Linked DNA regions of Stieleria sp. JC731. Each later gene encodes a partner of the first gene's protein in a complex. Links are inferred from orthologs where the notes say so. Each region holds a gene or a part of one and is shown on either strand. Other genes may lie near its edges. The genes, in order: LOC67_RS15080 and uvrB.

Region 1 (9,273 bases):
TGGCGTGGTCGTAACTCGCGAGATTACATTGCCGTCGGGCGTTTGCAATTCCACAATCACGCCACCGAGAGGTTCGGCGAGCGACGGATCGTATGTGGGATAGCAGGCTTCACCTGGATTTGCCAAGTACACGAGACCGCTGATCTCGCCCGTTTCCAATTCGCCAAAGTTGTACTCGACGCCAACATCACCGCCATCGAGGTTGATCGCGCGAATGGCATCACCATTGGTATCAGCGACACCAACGGTGACCGAGTTGACGGTCCCGGCTGTATCCTTTCCGTCAATCAATCCGGCCGGCTGGGTGACTTCGAATATCTCGTAGGTTCCTGGCGACAAGTTGCTGACGTAGTAGCTACCGTCGGACAATGTCACCGTGGTCACCGCGTCTTGATCGCCAACCGTTACAACGGGAACGATACGAATTGTGACACCGGCAATTCCGGTTTCGCCAGCTTCACGGATACCGTTGTCATTGTTGTCGCGATAGACATAACCGCCGATCGATGCGGCTTCGGCCTCGGCAAAATTCATCTCGACCGCATCGCTATCCCCAAGTGGAATCTCGATCGAAGACAAAACATCCAATCCGATCGCCGATCCTGTCGCGATCCCTTCGACGCGTCCTGGAATTGCAGCGACACTGAACAGGCCACTGGGCTGAGTTTCGAGGATTTGATAGTTGCCGGGCATCAGCCCCAATGAGCGATCGAAACTGTAGTGCCCTCCAGCGTCGGTTCGCACTCGGTATCCGGTGTCCTTGTATTGACCACTGTTGTCAGCCGCGAGCAACGTTAATTCAACGTCGGCAAGGCCTGCTTCACCGGGCTGCCACACCGAATCAAGATTATTGTCTAGCCAAACAGAGCCGCTAATCGAAATTGGCTTCGGCGTTTGCGTCAGTTCCAGAACGGCCGCCGCACTACGGTTGGGACGACTGTTCGGTCCGGTTCCGTCATCATCGGGAAGTTCCAAACCATAGGTATCGCGCGGCGAACCGTAGTTGTTTAAGAAGATCGCATCAGCGGTTGTCGGTTCGTAGTGCGGAGCTTCAAAGAATGCCTCTAAGATCGAATCTTGGAATTCCTGACCGGACGTGATCACGTCCAACCGGTCATTGAATTCATCCAGATCCGGTAGGTTGCGAAGGACTTCATCGACGTCAATTGTGAACTCGAGACGATCACCCGCTCGAAAGTTCGTCAGATCCAGAATTAACTCTTGCCCGCCATCGACAACGGTTGCCTTTGCGGTCGCGACACGCCCATCGGTCGTTTCAATTTTTAAGATCTGAAAATCGTGCCACTGTTGTTTTCCACGTCCACCTTCGGCCGTGTCAAAGATCGGGTCACCGACCGAGATACCATCACCGTCCTTATCAGTTCGAATGCGAACTTGATTCAGCGTTGTGCCATCGGCACCGCCGTTAAACGTCAGCAGAAATTTGTCGCCTTTGGAATCGCCTCCGACATCGTTGTCCGATTCCAAGTAGTCGGTTTCCAGGTAAACGACACCGACATGGATTGGATCAGCGGCGAACAGTTCACGACGCTCAAGCACTTGTGGCCGAGCAGGTCGTCGCAATCGTTTCTTATTCAGATTCACCCGTGGCACCTCCGTGTGCCCTTCCAAAACGAAGTCAAAAACTAGCGTTGGGGTTTATCGCCCCAAAAGGTTGTCCCGTTCGGCAATCCGATCCGGTCCGCCAATGATGTTGTCCAACTGCCACATCCGCAGCGTTGCGTCGAATCCACCGGAGTACAGCGTTGACCCGATCGATGCCAACGAAGTCACGGTACCGGAGTGGCCCTTCAAGCGTTCGATCACTTTGCCCGTCGATTGCTCGACGATGCTGATCAAGTCATCGCTTCCCGCGACTGCGACATACTTTTCATCGATGACACAGATCGCATAGAGCTTGCCCTTTGCGACAGCAACTTGAAGCACCGTCTTTTTGGACTCTGTATCAAACAACGTCAGCTTTCCGTCTTCCCCGACAGAAGCCAATACATTTGATGAACCGACAAACTGCATGTCATGAATCCGACCGTGATGCAGATGGGATTCGTCAAACAGTGCGTACTGCGTTCGTTCGAACAGGTGTAGCTTTCCGCTTCGCCCAGCGACCGCCAATACCTTGCCATCCTGTCGGTATTCGACGGATCGCAAGTCGGTGCAATCGCACAGCACACGAGGGTGCGGATTGACGGGCTTGTTGTTGATGATGAACACTTCATCGGTGAAACCGACCGCCGCAAGCTCCATCCCGTTTGGTGCAAAGCGGACTCCGGCAAACGCATGCGATGTTTGCATCCGCTGCGACACCGTCCAGTCCTGGCAATTCCAGATGATCAGTTCGCCGTCATTGCCAGCAGAAACCAGCCGCCGCCCGGTCGAATCGAACTGCAAGCTTTGGATAAGATCCGAATGCCCGCGCAGCAGTGCTAACCTTTGTAAAGTCCCGGCATGCAAGATTCGAATGCCGTGATCGTCGCCAGCGACCGCCAGCAGCTTTCCCGAATTTCCCGCGGCGATCGCTTGAATGATCGCGCCATTGAAGTCAGTACTAACGGGCTCAAGCCGCCGAACCATCGTGTTGACCGGAGTCTCCGATCGGTATGCCGCATCGCTTGCAGGCGCCTTGATGCCCTCTTCAGCTCTGGTGAACTGTGTCTGGCTGATCAAGACTCCGCCGAGTGCGAAGGCTGCAAATCGTCGTCGATTCAGCGTTGGCTGAATTGCGTTTTCAACTGCTTGCATCGTTACCCCCCTGTGCGACAAACTTGGTTCAGCCGAGACAATCGACCGAGATCTGACTGGTGCGAAATTCTCAGGTATGCAACCGAGATCTAAACTCAGCGCAGCCCGCGACTCTTCACTCATCGGCACATTCGTGTGATCGCCATTAACCGGTAAAGAAAGAAGAGTCGATTGATAGCAATCCAACGGCATCGACTGTGGGGCATGAAGACGATTGGCGATTGAAGTGACTTGCAAATGTACAACTTTGCTAGCTTTGCCCAGTCTTTCTGAGGGGTGACGGGCAGAGTTGGATGTAAATTCCGCCGCTCTCGGAGGCAGTCATTGCGATGGCGGAGTTTTTAATGCCAAACCGAATGACCTTTCTGCGACCCCCATCAACCTGATACAACGAGGGTTCAGCGAGCGAATTGGTGTGCTCCCTGCTCGGTAATCCGTAACCAAAGCCTTCAAGGATGGTGCTTTTGGCTATGAAAATGCGACTCCATCGCGGTCATTTGTTTTTGCTCAGCATCGTCTGTGGTGCATTGACCTTTGCATCACCAGCAAACGCCCAGCAACAGGCGGTTGCCGGTGCGAAACCGCAAGCCGCTGCACAGCCGTTTCCTGCCCTGACACCGGCACAACAAGCCGAGCTTGATCGTGTCCTGGCTTCATGGCAACAGAAAAGCCAATCGACCAAAACGTTGGAGTGTAAGTTTGAACGCTGGCACTTCGACCTTCTTGCCGCACCGGCTGGGGTTCACGCCCACAAAGCCGAAGGTGTTGTCAAATATGCGAACCCAGACAAAGGTTTGTTCCGTGTTGACAGCATCATGTACTACAAAGGCATGAAGAACGGTGCTCCTCAATTCGGGCCGACTGCCAACAAGTACGGCGAGTACTGGATCTGCAACGGCGTCGAGCTGATCGAATACGATCGCGAGCAAAAGAAGTGCAACGTTCAGTCCCTGCCTCCGAACATGCAGGGCACGAACATCTTCAACAGTCCGCTTCCCTTTGTTTTCAACCTGGACGCACAACAGATCAAAGAAAGGTACTGGGTGCGACTTGAACAAGCCCCAAAGCCAAACACGTACTTGGTGCAAGCATGGCCCAAACGCCAGGAAGACCGTGCCCAATACAAAATGGTACAGGTCGTCCTGAGCTCGGGATTCGAACCCGAAGTCATGATCATGTACGCACCCAACTTCCACGAAAAGCTGGCCCCTCAATGGGATCACTACGAATTCAGCGAAGTTAAACGCAACGCGATCGGTGCTGGTATCAGCCAGTTCCTCGGACACTTCATCCCGCAACAGCCGCCAGCGGACTGGAAGATTGACCGACAGAACTTCTTGCCACCGCAAATCGCTCAGGGCAACCCAGCCCAACAGCAGCAGCAACCCGCGCCGCGCAACTGAGCCTCAAGTAGGCAAACAACGCAAGAACACAGAAAGGCCGACGTGAAAACGTCGGCCTTTTTTATTTGCGTCGATCAGACGTTGCGAAGCCTGAATAGCGAATAATGATCATTTACAGAGGCGTGCACGGGTCTTTTCCGGGCCTCTCCCGGCCCCTTTTGGGGCGTCTTCCGAAACCCGCACTCAATTGCCATCAAGCTAAATCATTCAGCGATTTCCAGTGGGGCAAACGCCAGACGAAAACTGTGCTCTTCGTCATCAAACTTGACTCGCGCCATTCTCTTGGGGCCACGCCCACTGACCGCCGTGATAATCCCGACGCCATACTCGCGGTGCTGGACCTTGGTCCCTTCTTGGAATGCGGTAATTGGCGGCCGATTGACCGTCATCAAATCCGCAGCCGTCTTTAGCTTGCCGAGTTGTGGAACCGGGTTGGCTGGCGCGGGCTCTTCCGCCGGAGCCTCCGCGAATTCCGATTGATCGAACTCCGCAGCATGCTCTTTGGCTCCTTGCTCGTCGGCTTCATGCTCATTGGCACCAAAGTCAAACGACGTATCCTGATCGATAGCGCTGTCATCGTTAACCTGGATTTCGGGCATATCCCAATCTGACGGGGTGCTCTGGTTGACCTCGTCAAACCACGCACCTTTTCGAACCGATTCGATACGGTTGATTTCGGCAAGCGGCAGTTCGTTCAGGAACGGGCTAGGAATCACGGGGCGGAAATCGCCTCGAATCATTCGCCGCTTGCAACACGAAAGCTGTAGCCATTGCTCGGCCCTTGTGATCCCAACAAACAACAGTCGGCGTTCTTCTTCGAACTGTGCGTCGTCTTCCTTGGACCGCTTGTGGGGCAACAAGTCGTCTTCGACCCCGATGATATAAACGCGCGGGAACTCCAACCCCTTGGACGCGTGTAGCGTCATCAACGTGACCCGTTCATCGGAATCGTCAAACGCGTCGGTGTCACTGACAAGCGCGACTTGTTCAAGAAACGCATCAAGCGATCCGTCATCCGGGTGCCGACGATCAAAGTCAGCTCCCGCCGTGATCAGTTCATCCACGTTGGCTAGCGGACTGGAATCATCACTTTCAGGAGACGTTTTATTGAGGAAGTCATCGTACTTGGTTTCCTGAACCAGATACCGCATCAACTCCTCTAGCGGAGCCGTCGCCTTTGCCGCCACACGATCGTAGATTTCGACAAACCGGCTGACCATTGTCTTGCTACGTTTGGCGATCGAGTCAATCTCGTGGACACGTCGTGCGGCTTCCAACATTGGAATCGAACACTGGTGGCCATAATCCTGCAATCGTTGAACGGTTTTCGCACCGATGCCTCGTGTCGGCGTGTTGATCACGCGAGTCAACGCGACATCGTGACTGGGGTTATTAACCAAGTGCAGGTAGGCGAGCACATCTTTGATTTCCTTCCGCTGGTAAAACTCCACCCCGTTAACAATCTGATAGGGAACACCACGTCCGCGAAGGGCGTGTTCCACCGAACGTGTCAACGAATTCATCCGGCAGAATATCGCAAAGTCACTGGGCTTTGCCGTTTCACTTGCGATCGCATTGACGATGTCGTCGGCGATTGAGTCTGCTTCTTCGAAACCGTCGGAGCAAAAGCGCAGCGTCACCGGTGCGCCTTCGTCATTCTCGGTAAACAAGTCCTTTTGTTTGCGACGACGGTTGTGGCGAATCAACTGGTCCGCGGCACGCAGGATGTTCGGCGTACTGCGATAGTTCTGCTCCAACCGTACCGTTTTGACATCCGGATAGTCTTTCTCGAAATCAAGAATGTTATTTAGGTCTGCACCACGCCAACCATAAATCGATTGATCGGGGTCACCTGTGACCGACAGGTTCGGATAGTTCACCGACAGCCCACGGACGATGGCATATTGAGCCAGGTTGGTATCCTGATACTCGTCCACCATGATGTAGCGAAACCGCGCGTCCAGGTCGGCCCGCAACTCGGGGTTCTGCCGCAGCATTGTCGCAACGTGCAGCAGCAGATCATCAAAGTCCACCGCGTTCGCAACAAGCAGCTGCTGCTGATAAACCGGATAGACTTGGGAAGCGACCTTTTCCTGAGGGCTAACGATCTGTGTTTGCCAAACCTCCGGCGTGATCAGCTTGTTCTTCGCTTTACTAATCAGATTCGCGATCTGATCTGGAGACGCGTGCGTCGTCGAAACCCCCGAGGCTTCGATCGCCCGCTTCATCGCCTGCTTTGAGTCTGAAGAATCATAGATCGAATAGTTCTCCTGCAGCCCGACCATGCTTGCGTATCGCCGCAGCAGTTGAGCGCAGAAGCGGTGAAAGGTCCCCATCCACACCTGCTTGCCCGGTGCCAAAGAATCGACACGGGCACGCATTTCGTCGGCGGCCTTATTGGTGAACGTCAACGCCGCGATTTGCCATTCAGGAACCCCAGCTTCAAGCAAATGCGCCACCCGGTGCGTGACAACACGAGTTTTGCCGCTACCTGGCCCGGCAAGAATTAGCATCGGACCGTCAACGTGAACCACTGCACGCTGCTGCTCGGGGGTCAAGTGCTGCAGAAGCTTGGGATTCGAAGCGGGAGGCACATCCATGAGGCAGCAAAGGGATAATCGAGGGGAACGAAGATGTCCTTCCATCATAACGTTCCACAGCGACTTGGCCATCGACCTGGATCAGCCCTGTGTCCCCTATCAGCGCTGTGCCACGCTTCGGCCTACTCCCTCTGCACACTTCGCACATTGCGAGGACCTTTCGCAGAAGACGACGACACACCGGATTGGCAAATCGCTACACTCTACCCTCGTCGCCTAGGTTGGCCGCCCATCTTGGATTCCCATGCTGGAAGGCCCACCAAGCGAATTAACCCGATGGGTGCGACGCTTGCAAAACAGTTGACAGCTTAATGCATCCGTCCGAGAGCCGAAGGTTCGTTGAGCCAGTCTCTCAAACAGCAAAACACAAAGAATCTGGCAATAAATTGATGGCGAAGAACGTTCTCGGGACGGAGTTGGGCGAGTGCAGTACAGATCCGATGACAGGGTTTTATCGTGATGGATGCTGCAACACCGGAGCCTCCGATTCGGGCTTGCACACCGTCTGCGCTGTCATGACTGCTGAGTTCCTCGATTTCAGCAAGTCTCGCGGCAATGACCTGTCGACACCCAACCCGGTTTATCGATTCGCGGGCCTAAAACCTGGAGACCGATGGTGTCTCTGCGCGGCCCGTTGGAAAGAAGCTTACGACGCCGGCATGGCTCCCCAGGTGGTGCTTTCGGCCACCCACATTTCGACGCTGGAATTTGCATCGCTCGAAGAATTACAGGAACACGCGGCAGACGAGTAGCCCGCGGCAAAGAACGCTACATTCACGGAGCAAAGGGCAACAATCGAAATTAACCGCCTGCCATTGCGCGAGACCGAACACACGCTCCGCAATGTCCAAACGCCTTTTTAGGATTAGCCGCATGGCATTAGCCACGGTTTCAGGGCAATAACCGGGGCTAACGCCCATCGGCTGATGCCTGAACCCGCTCGATTTTAGGATTAGCCGCATGGCGTTAGCCACGGTTTCAGTGCAATATCCGGGGCTAACGCCCGTCGGCTGATGCCTGAACCCGCTCGATTTTAGGATTAGCCGCATGGCGTTAGCCACGGTTTCAGTGCAATAACCGGAGCTAACACTCGTCGGCTGATGACCCGAACCCGTATTTCCATACGGAACGAAACACTAGGGTTCAAGCGCCTTCTAGACAGATTTACAGTCCCTCAACGCCATTCGCGAACACGCCTTGCCGCCGGTGCCGCTATCCCGCTATAGCGTCTTTAGAGCGATTGGAAATTTTTTCGAAATCGCATTCGATTTCCGCAAAACCGGTTGGGACATGCGTACTTTTCTGTCGAATCTGTTGCCTTACGTTTCTTTTCAGCATGTCGTCGCCAGCTTGGCTATCACATGCGCCGGTTCAGTTGGCTTCGTCGCTTCTAGCACCGCATACGCACAGTCTGGCATGGCTTTGCCGGGCGATCCAGCGTTGCAAGGTGGCGGCCAAACAAACGTCGGACAGCCCAATCCCATGGCTGCGGCAGGACAATCGCAACCAGCAGCCGGCGCCGGATCGGCGATGCGCAGCCTTGAAACGCCCCCCAGCTTTCAACGCCAATCCAACAGCAACGCTGGTGGTCGCAGCAACACCCTTCCCAACCAAGCTGGTCAGCAGGCCTACGACTGGGACCTTCGCCCCTACACCGGATATCTGCAAAACCACGATCGCCCAGAACAGGCTGTGATCGACTGGGTTTTGCGAGAAACCGGAACAGATGCTTGGTTCACGTCGCCATTCGGCTACATGAACGCTAGCCGCGACCAACTTTCGATCTATCACACACGCGAAATGGCTGAAGTTGTCGGCGGAATCGTCGAACGATTCACTGCTGGCGAAAAAGACCCCCAAGTGCTTTCGCTAAAAGTCATGACGGTCGGCAACCCCAACTGGCGAAGCCGAGCTCATCTGTTGATGCAACACGTCGCGGTTGACTCCCCAGGCGTCCAAGCGTGGCTGTTAAGCAAGGAAAATGCGGCGCTCGTCCTAAACATGCTCCGTCAGCGAACGGACGCCCGCCAAGTCCAGGCCTTGGACTTGGTCACCTACAACGGGCAAACGCAAAAACTGGCCAGCACACGCGGCCGCAACTACGTTCGCAACGTCAAACCCGCGACCACAGGCTGGCCTCCCTATGAACCAGAAACCGGCGAAATCCAAGAAGGCTACCGCCTGGAAATCAGCCCCCTGCTAACGGTTGACCGCCAAGCACTCGACTGCGTGATCAAGGCAGAGATCGACCAGGTCGACAAACTGAAGCCCGTCGAACTCGACCTTCCCCTCCCAGACGGGACGGCGTACCGAACCAAGATCGATGTGCCACAAGTTGTCAGCTGGCGATTGCACGAACGATTCCGCTGGCCATCGGACATGGTCTTGCTACTTTCCTGCGGTGTGATCGCCAGTCCCGAGCGTCCTCAAGCAGCGATGCCTCTGCTGAACTTGGAGATGATCACCGGGACAACCGCTGGGCGCGCCGACGCTTTAATGTTCATCGAATA
Region 2 (9,121 bases), on another replicon or contig:
CCTTATCGGTTCATCTTGACCGACATGAGGGACATCTACGTGGACGCGAACAATCCTGATGGCGTTCGTGCTGCGGCGCTACAAGGTTTGGAGCGTTACGCTCGCTTCACACCTGTGTCCCGCATGGACAAAGCCGCTTTGGCTGATGTGAAACAAGCGATGAACGACTTGCTTCAGTCGACACCGCCAAGTGGTCGATCGGAACTCGCACACGCTTTCCTACAACGTTATGCGGTCAGCATTTTGACCTATGTCAGCGAAGATGCGTCAATCGGAAAACAATTGGTCAGCATCAGCACCGACGACCAGCAACCAAACTTGATCGGATTGCACTCGGCTGCGGCAATCGGCGGTCTACCTGGTAAGCTGAAGCCCGAAGATGTCAAGTCCGCCGAGGTCCTGAAGAAATGGGCTGGCCGATTGTCGAAAGCTTATCAATCCGAAATCGATCGTCTTGATCGCATGGAGAAAAAGCAGCAGTCACAGCAGCAACCGGCTCCTCCAGAATCATTCGTCAAGCAATCCGAAGAGGCCAGCAAACCATCGGGGGCGCGGCGATCTGCCGATATGGAAATGATGATGAACGGTGGCGGGTCATACGACGAAATGATGGAAGATCCATCCATGGGATACGACATGGATGCGATGATGGGTGGCATGATGGGAGGAAGCATGATGGGCGGCGGTATGATGCGACCGACCGAAAAACCACAACCGCCAGAAGTCACCGCGAGTCGAAAGAAACTCAACTATGCGATGCAACAAATCGTCATCGGTTTGACCGGCAAGCTCGACGCAATCGAAGATGCCGATTCGGTTACCAATCCTGCAAACATCACCGGCGGATTGCTCGCCGCGATTCCACAACCAGAACTTGAAGACACCAAGCCATGGTTGACCGCGATGATCGATATTCAAACCGCCTTAAACGACAAGTCCGTCGGCAGTGCTCGTGAGTTTTCCAAAAAGCTACAAGAGCAAGTCGATGCGTTGAACGCACTTGCCGAAGGTCGATCGGTGGTTAAGAAAGCCACTGTCGAACAGCCGCTCTTCTTCGGTGCACCATCGGATGATGCTCCAGCACCGCCAGCTGATGGTTCGGCGACACCAGATGCCGCCGCAGGTGACGCAGGCTTAGAAGCGCTCATGAACCAATAGACGTTTTGCATCAATGATTCAACGACGCGGCCAATGGATCGGCATCCATTGGCCGTTTTTATTTCCTGAGCGATGTTCAAACAAACGGGCCTCGAATCGCTATCCAAAACGGCGCTGCAGCCGATGACCGCATCGCCCTGGGCTGTCTTTCGAGTGGTCCTAGGTGTCACGCTGTTTTGCTGGGCTCACCAATACTTGCAACTTGATCGTTGGCGCATCCTTTTTTTGCAACCGGAGCTGTACTTTAAGTATGCCGGTTTCAATTGGGTCAACATTTGGCCCAATGACGGTATCTGGTGGCATCTGCAAATCATGCGTCTTTCCGCACTTGCGTTTGCAATCGGCCTGGCGACTCGTCTCAATGCCGCATTCCTTTCTTTGTCTGTCGCCTATGTTCTGCTTGTTGATCGCCAACACTACAACAACCACGACTACCTTTTGGCATGCACCGCAATGCTGTGTGTGTTTTTACCCAGCAATCGCTGCTGCAGTGCCGACCGATGGATACGAGGGCACTGGAAACAGAACGATAAAATCCCACCGCCGATTCCGCAGTGGCAGTGGTGGCTAGTTCGATTCCAGCTCGCGCTACCCTATGTGTTCGGAGCTATCGCCAAACTGGACATCGATTGGCTTTCTGGTCGCCCGACGATGTTATGGGTCCAAGCTCGTACCGGTTTGCCGCTGATGGGTTCGTTGATGTCACTTCCATACATGAACCTGTTGGTCGCTTGGGGAGGCATCATTTTCGATGCGGCCATCGTACCAGCACTTTATTTCCGTCGGACTCGCCCTTTCGCAATTGTCGCTGCTCTGGGTTTCCATCTGACCAACGCGACGATATTTACCATCGGAGTCTTCCCTTGGTTCATGCTGGCAACGCTGTTTGTTTTCATACCGACCAAAACAATCGAACGATTGTTCAATAGAATCGCGCAGTCACTCTGGGGCAGAAATGCTGGATCCGATCTGCTCACCGCGACTAAGAGGTTTACAAACGACGCAATCCTTCGCGAACCCTCGTCCACCGAGCAACCGATCCGCTGGCATCGCATGGGAACGGTTCTTGCCGGCACTTATGTGTTCGTGCAATTGTTGCTGCCGCTTCGGCCTTGGGTATTGCCAGGTCAGCCCAGTTGGAACGAGCGAGGACAAAGATTCGCTTGGCGCATGATGTTGCGTCACAAGGAATGCCTGACATGGTTCAAGATCGAAACGGACGACGACTACCTCTTCGTGCCGGCGAGTCACATCATGACGCCCAATCAGTTAACTCATGGCCAGCATGATCCCGAACTGATCCGACAATCTGCAAACCACTTGCAAAGCATGGCATCACGGATCGGCGCTAGTCAAACTAGGGTCTATGCACTGCATTTGGTGTCACTTAACGGGCGTCGCCCAGCCTATCTAGTTGATCCCGACATCGATTTAACTAAGGTTCGCCGGGGCTGGTTCAAAGACGACTGGGTCAATCAAACGCCGGGTCAAACGATGCAATCGCCATGGCGGAAGCCGAAAGACGAGTGGTGGAACGAAATTCAGATCCCTGAACGCTTCAAGTTGTTAACTCGCTACAGTCCTGATGAAGCGACAACAATGTTTCAGTCATTGATGAACCGTTTTGATCCTCAAACGTCCAAACTGAGTGCCATCGTCGACGATGATTGAATCGTTCGAATGACACCTTTGCTTAGCAAAGTCATTGAGCAACGCGATCTGATTAGCCACGTTTGGGTCGAGGAATCTTACCGCGACCTTTGTTGACTTGTCTTGCACCTTTGCGACGTTGATTTCGTCCCGACCCGGTCGACTTAGGTTTATCAAGCTCGACTTCAGACAAAGGCTTGCCGATGTTTTCCTTCAACTGTAAGACGCGATCACGGAGTTGTGCCGCACGTTCAAATTCCAAGTCTTCGGCCGCAGCCAACATCTCTTGTTCCAGCGCCTCGATAAATTCGATGGTGATGTAAGTTGCCTCAGATTCCTCCTGGGCGGCGGCATTGGTCTGCCGCCGTTTAGCTGCCTCCGATTCAATCCCGGATTTAATCCGTTTGCGCACGGTTTCTGGCGTGATTCCGTGCTTTTCGTTGTATTCCATTTGAATCGCGCGACGACGTTCCGTTTCGTCGATTGCCAGTCGCATCGATTCGGTGACAGAATCACCGTACAGGATGACTTTGCTATTGGCGTTCCGAGCCGCGCGACCAATGGTTTGCACCAAACTGGTTTCGCTGCGCAAGAAACCTTCTTTGTCGGCATCCAAAATGGCAACCAAGGAGACCTCTGGAAGGTCCAACCCTTCACGCAATAGGTTGACACCAACTAGACAGTCGAAATGACCTGATCGAAGCTCTTGCAGCAGGTCAACTCTTTCAAAGGCATTCAATTCGCTATGTAGCCAGCGGCAGCGAATGTTTTGTTCTTGCAGAAACGTTGACAGGTCTTCTGCCAAGCGTTTTGTCAACGCCGTTACCAGCACCCGTTCATCTCGCTCGGCTCGCAAACGAATTTCGCCGACCAAATGGTTGACTTGGCCCCTCGCCGAAACGACCTCAATTTCTGGATCCAACAAGCCCGTCGGACGAATGATCTGTTCAACGACCTCACCTTCGGTCCGTTTCAGTTCATAGTCACTAGGCGTGGCGCTGACAAAACAAATTTGCCCCGTGCGTTCTTCCCATTCTTCGAACTTCAGCGGGCGATTGTCTAGCGCGCTTGGCAGGCGAAAGCCGTGTTCGACCAGCGTCGTTTTACGGCTTCGGTCACCGGCATACATCGCGCGAACTTGTGGGACCGTGACGTGGGATTCGTCGACAAACGTAATGAAGTCCTTTGGAAAGAAACTATAAAGCGTGTCCGGAGTCGCCCCAGGCGGCTTTCCCGACAGTGGCCGTGAGTAGTTTTCGACCCCGGGACAGTGCCCGACCTCGGCCAGCATTTCCAAATCGAAACGCGTCCTAGCCGAAAGACGCTGAGCCTCAAGCAGCTTGCCTTGCTTTTCAAATTTTTCGAGCTGCATTTTCAGCTCTTCGCGGATCACCGCGAGCGCTCGCTGGATGCGATTCTCAGGCATCACGAAGTGCTTGGCCGGATAAATAAATACCTGCTTCACTGTCTTGATGGTCTCACCAGAAACCGGTTTGATCAAAGAGATCTTTTCGATCTGATCACCCCACATTTCGATGCGGTAAGCAAACTCTTCGTAGCTGGGCCATAGCTCGACACTGTCGCCTCGAACACGGAACTTCCCTCGTTCGAACGCGTAGTCATTTCGCTCGTAGAGGACATCGACCAACTTTAGCAGCAGGTGATCGCGGCGGATCGTTTCGCCGACGGTTAGCGAAACGACCAACTGGCGATAATCGTCGGGCGATCCCAAACCATAGATGCTGCTGACGGACGCGACGATCACGACATCTCGGCGACTGACCAATGAACTGGTTGTCGCCAAACGCAGTCGATCAATCTCCTCATTGATCGACGAGTCCTTTTCGATGTAGACGTCGCGCTGCGGAATGTAAGCTTCCGGCTGATAGTAGTCGTAGTAGCTGACGAAATAGTGGACAGCGTTCTCAGGAAAGAACTCTTTGAACTCGCTGTACAGCTGGGCGGCCAAGGTTTTGTTGTGACTGAGCACCAGCGCCGGACGCCCAATATTTGCAATCACATTTGCCATCGTGAAGGTCTTTCCGGTCCCGGTGGCTCCCAGCAAAGTCTGCGCAGGCTTGCCTGATTGGAATCCCTTGGTCAGTTTTTCGATTGCCTGAGGTTGGTCTCCGCCAGGCTCAAAATTGCTGCTGAGATGAAACTCGGCCCTCGGCTGGGCTGCCGTCATATTGCCGTCCCCGGACATGTTTTGATTTTCTCGCTGATCAACGCTGTTGGGGAGATTATCGCGGAACGCACAGCCCTTGAAGCCCCATGGCCGGACCACGCCACAACGGGACGCCAAATCCCACACCAACGGGTGCCCTCAAGCTCAAGTGGCGATCCCGATTGACTCGTTCAGGGCTTGCTGTCCGCTTTCCATCAGATTGACGGCACCTTCGGCACAAGCGTTTTGGTCGTTACAAGCCTTGCGGGCCCGAGAATCGTTAATGTCACGCCAAATCGAATCCGATACGTAAACCAACGGACCTCAGTGCGCCATCGCTGGGGGCCGCCGGTGTGCCGAGGGGGGCACATCCGGCCGAATGGCAGTTCCCTCGCCATTTGACCCTAAATCACCGGATCAGGAACGCGGCATGCGTGCAAAGAGCGTCAACATCACGACAAAACCAGTCAAACTGTCTAACAGACTCGCCAAGCGGGCGTTGCTGATGTCGTTGGTATTGGCGTCGTCAAGTCTCGCGAACACTCAGTCGGTCGCTTTTGCCCAACAGGTTGGATCTCGAGCGCAGGCCACCCAATCGCCAGCGCAAGGTCTAATTCAAAATTCGGAGTTTGCGAAGTCTTACGGCAACCGCGTTGTTACACGGAAACAGCATTCCGGATCCAATGCCGCCGGCAACGTCAAGGCAAACCCGTTTTTCACAGCGACTGATCGACGCAATCCCAGCGCTCCTGTCCAACTGGCCAGTGGTGACCATTCCAATGGTCGCCGAATTGACCTGGACATGTCGTTGGACGTGCAACCGAACGATGCAGCCAAAGGCAAGACGCAATTCAATCCGCTGTTCAACGGACAACCAAACGCGAGCGTTTCAGAAGCGAATGCCGAACAAGCTGGATCGAATGTATTCGCGAACCAAGCCGCCCCAGGCAAGCAAACGCAGCAATCGGTTTCGCCCAAGGCAAACGCCTTTGATACCCAGAAACGTAGTCGCCTGACAGCAACAAGTGAAACCGAAACTCCGGATCTGCTGCCCGTCCAATCGACTCAGCGCAACGATTCTGTTGTTGACCACCAAGTCGTTCCTGTTGCCGATTCACGCTCAGAAACAGCGAAGATCGAAGAAACTCAGCCCATCTTCTTTTCGCTCTCTGACGATAGCGTCGAAGCGGACGCGACAGATGACACATCGAACAACAAGTCAGATGAAGACAAGAAAGTCCCGACCCAAGCGAGTGCCTCAAACGCCGCAGAAACGCAATCGGATGATCAAGCTGACTCGGTCAAGCCAGCCGCAAAGGGCTTGATGATCGAAGAAGCTCCGCTGATCGATTTCTCGAAAATCGAACTCGCCACTGAACCAGTTGAAGAACAACCTGCCGCGAAAGTTGAACCTTCTGATTCGAATCCAGAGCTTGAACTCGAAGTCGACTTGGAAAGTCTCGACGAATTGGTCGCTGACGAGGCGTTCGATGAAGACGAAACGACACAGGACGAAACTGGTGCGGCATCGAATGACGGACCATCGGCCGATCTAGCCGAAGTCGACTCGCCGGTCATGTTGGCTCCCGTGTTGAACTTGGCTCAGAAAGTACCAACGCCAGATCAGGCGAAGAGCCAACCTAAAAACATCAAGGTCAACCCGAACGTTCCCAAGGCCGACATGCCCTTGGACACGAATGGTCCCGGAGCGATCCAAGTCAATACGGCGAAAAACTCCCTACCGCTGATTTCGCAAGAGCCTGACGACGGCCGCATCCCAGTTGCCGTCGCCATGCCTCCGATCGAAATCGAGATGACGTTGGAGCAACAGGACGGAAAGCAACCGCTGCATCTCGGCGTCGTTGAACCTCCGGCTGTCGCGAAAGCTACTGAGGCGGTAGCCAGTGCTCCGCCAAACAATCCCGAAGACGCATCGATTCGAAGCAGCATCGAAGAGTTACCGATGCTGCCGCCACCCCGTGCAGAAGAACCACCGATTGTCGTTGCTGCACCGATGCCCGAGGTGAAAGCCGTTCGACAATCGCGTCCAGTTCCGAAGCAGGTTGCCGTAGCAGGCCCAACAGGCAACACGGCCCCCAAGCCAGTATTCGCCGAACGCCCACCATCGATTACCGATCTGATCGACAGCCAGCAAGCTCCACTGATTGAGCTGCCGGTTGACAATGATCCGACGAAGCCTGCTCCAGTGCCAGCGAACCTCGCTTCGGCGAAACGTTCTGCCACTGCAGCCGCAAGTGTCCTACCAACACCGACACCCACACTGGCGCCACCAAGATCGAACCACGGAACATCGATCGCGCACAATTCAGCAACGCAGAACAACAACGCTGCGTCGAAACCCGAAGGGCAACAGCTGGACATTCCGGCTCCGGCCGAAACAGCTAAGAACGTGATTGTTTTGAACCTCAAGAAAGCTCAGGTCCGTTCGATGACCATCGGCGGAACGCTTCGTGGGGTAACGATCGGCGACAAGACAGTCTGCCAAGCTTTCGCAGCCAGTGCGAATCAGTTCAAGCTGATCGGAACCGGGCTCGGTTCGACCGAACTGACCGTTTGGGCGGATGTCAAACCCGGCCAGCCAACTCGAAAACAAGTCTTTCGAATCGATGTCAGTGACTCGGTCGATGCGACTGGCGATAAGGCAACCGAGAACACAAAGCTGTTGACCGATTCGATTAGCCAAGCCTTTCCCCGATCAGAAGTCGTCGTGTACCAGCGTGGCGGCCAACTGTATGTCGAAGGCAGCTGCGAATCGGAAAACACCGCGACTCAGATCATCCGAATGGTTCGCAAGAGCTGTTTGATACCTGTCCAAGACCAATTGATGGTTCGCTAGGGAGTCGTTCGCTAGGGCCATGACTGCCAAACGAATAAACACCCTGATTTGATTGCTTGAATCCGACTTCAAGCACCACGACTTTAAAACTACCCATTGAATTCCAGCGGAAACGTTCCGCCCCGATTTTGTCAACGAGGTTCGACATGAACATCTGTCTGATCCACTCCGTCACTTGGCGCAAATGCGTTCGCGTGATGACGATCGCTGCCGCAGCAACGATGGCTGCTTTGAGCGGCGGAGACGCCTCAGCACAAGGCGTTCAATACGGCTTGCTTGGTGGCGACCAATGGGGACCGGACACTCAAGTGGTCCAGGCATCTGCAGTCGCGACGGCCGCAGACAGTGCTGCGTCCCGGTTGGCACCGGGTACGATTTCACACGCCCTTAGTTCGACGACGGGTGACACAGCCGACATCAATCTGGGCCAAATCCAACAAGTCGGATTTGGATGCCGATCCTGCATGCAACCGGGATGCTACGGCGGTTGCAACAGTTGCGGCAACGGACCGCTTGCGAACCCATGTGGTGTTCCCTGTGATCCATACCGCTACGTTCACGTCGAAGGCGTTTACATGCAGCGTCGCGGTAACGTCAACGCCAACTTTATCCGCAGTGCCGAACTGGATGACTTTGATTTTCAGTTGGCACCACGGATTACCATCGGCAACTTGCCAAACTGCGTGACCGGATACGAATTCACCTTCACCGGCCCCATCGAATACGATCGCCGTGTCGTGGCGGCCGATGGTGACAGCCGCATTTCAACCGTTTTGGTTGGAAGCAACGCGATCAATCAACAATCGATCGATCCTTTCTGGAACGCTAACTTGCAAACGCTGACTTACGACAGCGACTACTGGAGTGCCGAACTAAACAAAACGATGGTCGGCTGGGATGTTGCAAAGGTTCTCTTTGGTGGCAAGCTGATTCGTATCGACGAAGACTTGCTCTACGCTACCCAGAAGAACGTTTTCAACTCTTACGGAACTCTGGCAAGCCGTCCCGAAAACTCGATCGCGGTTCTGCAAGCCGGGTTGGACCTGCGTTACCCCGTCCGACCTCACCTTTACACTGACTTGCGTCTTCGTGCCGGTGGCTACCTCAACTTTGCCGAATCGAACATCCGTTTGACGAACACCGGCAACAGTTTGATCCACAACATTCGCAACGACGAAGAGTTCGGCGGCATGTTCGAACTGGGACTCGGATTCCGATACCAACTCGGAGAAATCCTTTCCATCCGAGCGATGGGCGAAATGTGGTACCTGACCGATGTCGTGACAGCT

What was found.
Region 2: the proteins of LOC67_RS15080 (region 1) and uvrB are in contact, whole or in part, in a crystal structure (PDB 7EGT), measured with the Thermus thermophilus proteins. The link is inferred for Stieleria sp. JC731 from one-to-one orthologs. Residues at the interface, in WP_096412145.1 of Thermus thermophilus: His654, Arg656, Phe657, Gln666, Asp668, Glu669, Lys680, Arg681, Leu682, Ser683, Lys685, Tyr686, Ala687; in WP_096411307.1 of Thermus thermophilus: Glu23, Leu25, Arg26, Asp27, Gly28, Glu29, Arg30, Phe31, Arg55, Glu326, Asp327, Phe328, Glu379, Ser382, Gln383, His398, Gly400, Arg401.

Annotation. Positions count from the first base shown.
Region 1 is NZ_JAJKFQ010000005.1:1,103,999-1,113,271, reverse strand. The notes cover bases 4,102-7,183. They hold LOC67_RS15080 (ATP-dependent helicase), read right to left. Parts: upstream 6,836-7,183; coding sequence 4,367-6,835; downstream 4,102-4,366. Other genes in these bases: LOC67_RS15075 (DUF2237 family protein), read left to right, coding at 7,153-7,183; LOC67_RS15085 (TIGR03009 domain-containing protein), read left to right, coding at 4,102-4,163. In the rest of the region: SdrD B-like domain-containing protein, read right to left, coding at 1-1,605; WD40 repeat domain-containing protein, read right to left, coding at 1,660-2,760; more of TIGR03009 domain-containing protein, read left to right, coding at 3,237-4,101; more of DUF2237 family protein, read left to right, coding at 7,184-7,515; hypothetical protein, read left to right, coding at 8,054-9,273. UniProt on the Escherichia coli protein: A helicase with DNA-dependent ATPase activity. Unwinds DNA duplexes with 3'-5' polarity. Translocates on single-stranded DNA with 3'-5' polarity. Initiates unwinding more efficiently from a nicked substrate than double-stranded DNA.
Region 2 is NZ_JAJKFQ010000011.1:1,311,396-1,320,516, reverse strand. Bases 2,440-5,369 are described here. They hold uvrB (excinuclease ABC subunit UvrB), read right to left. Parts: upstream 4,997-5,369; coding sequence 2,882-4,996; downstream 2,440-2,881. Other genes in these bases: LOC67_RS21720 (pilus assembly protein N-terminal domain-containing protein), read left to right, coding at 5,355-5,369; LOC67_RS21730 (HTTM domain-containing protein), read left to right, coding at 2,440-2,829. In the rest of the region: hypothetical protein, read left to right, coding at 1-1,158; more of HTTM domain-containing protein, read left to right, coding at 1,231-2,439; more of pilus assembly protein N-terminal domain-containing protein, read left to right, coding at 5,370-7,832; hypothetical protein, read left to right, coding at 7,979-9,121. UniProt on the Escherichia coli protein: The UvrABC repair system catalyzes the recognition and processing of DNA lesions. A damage recognition complex composed of 2 UvrA and 2 UvrB subunits scans DNA for abnormalities.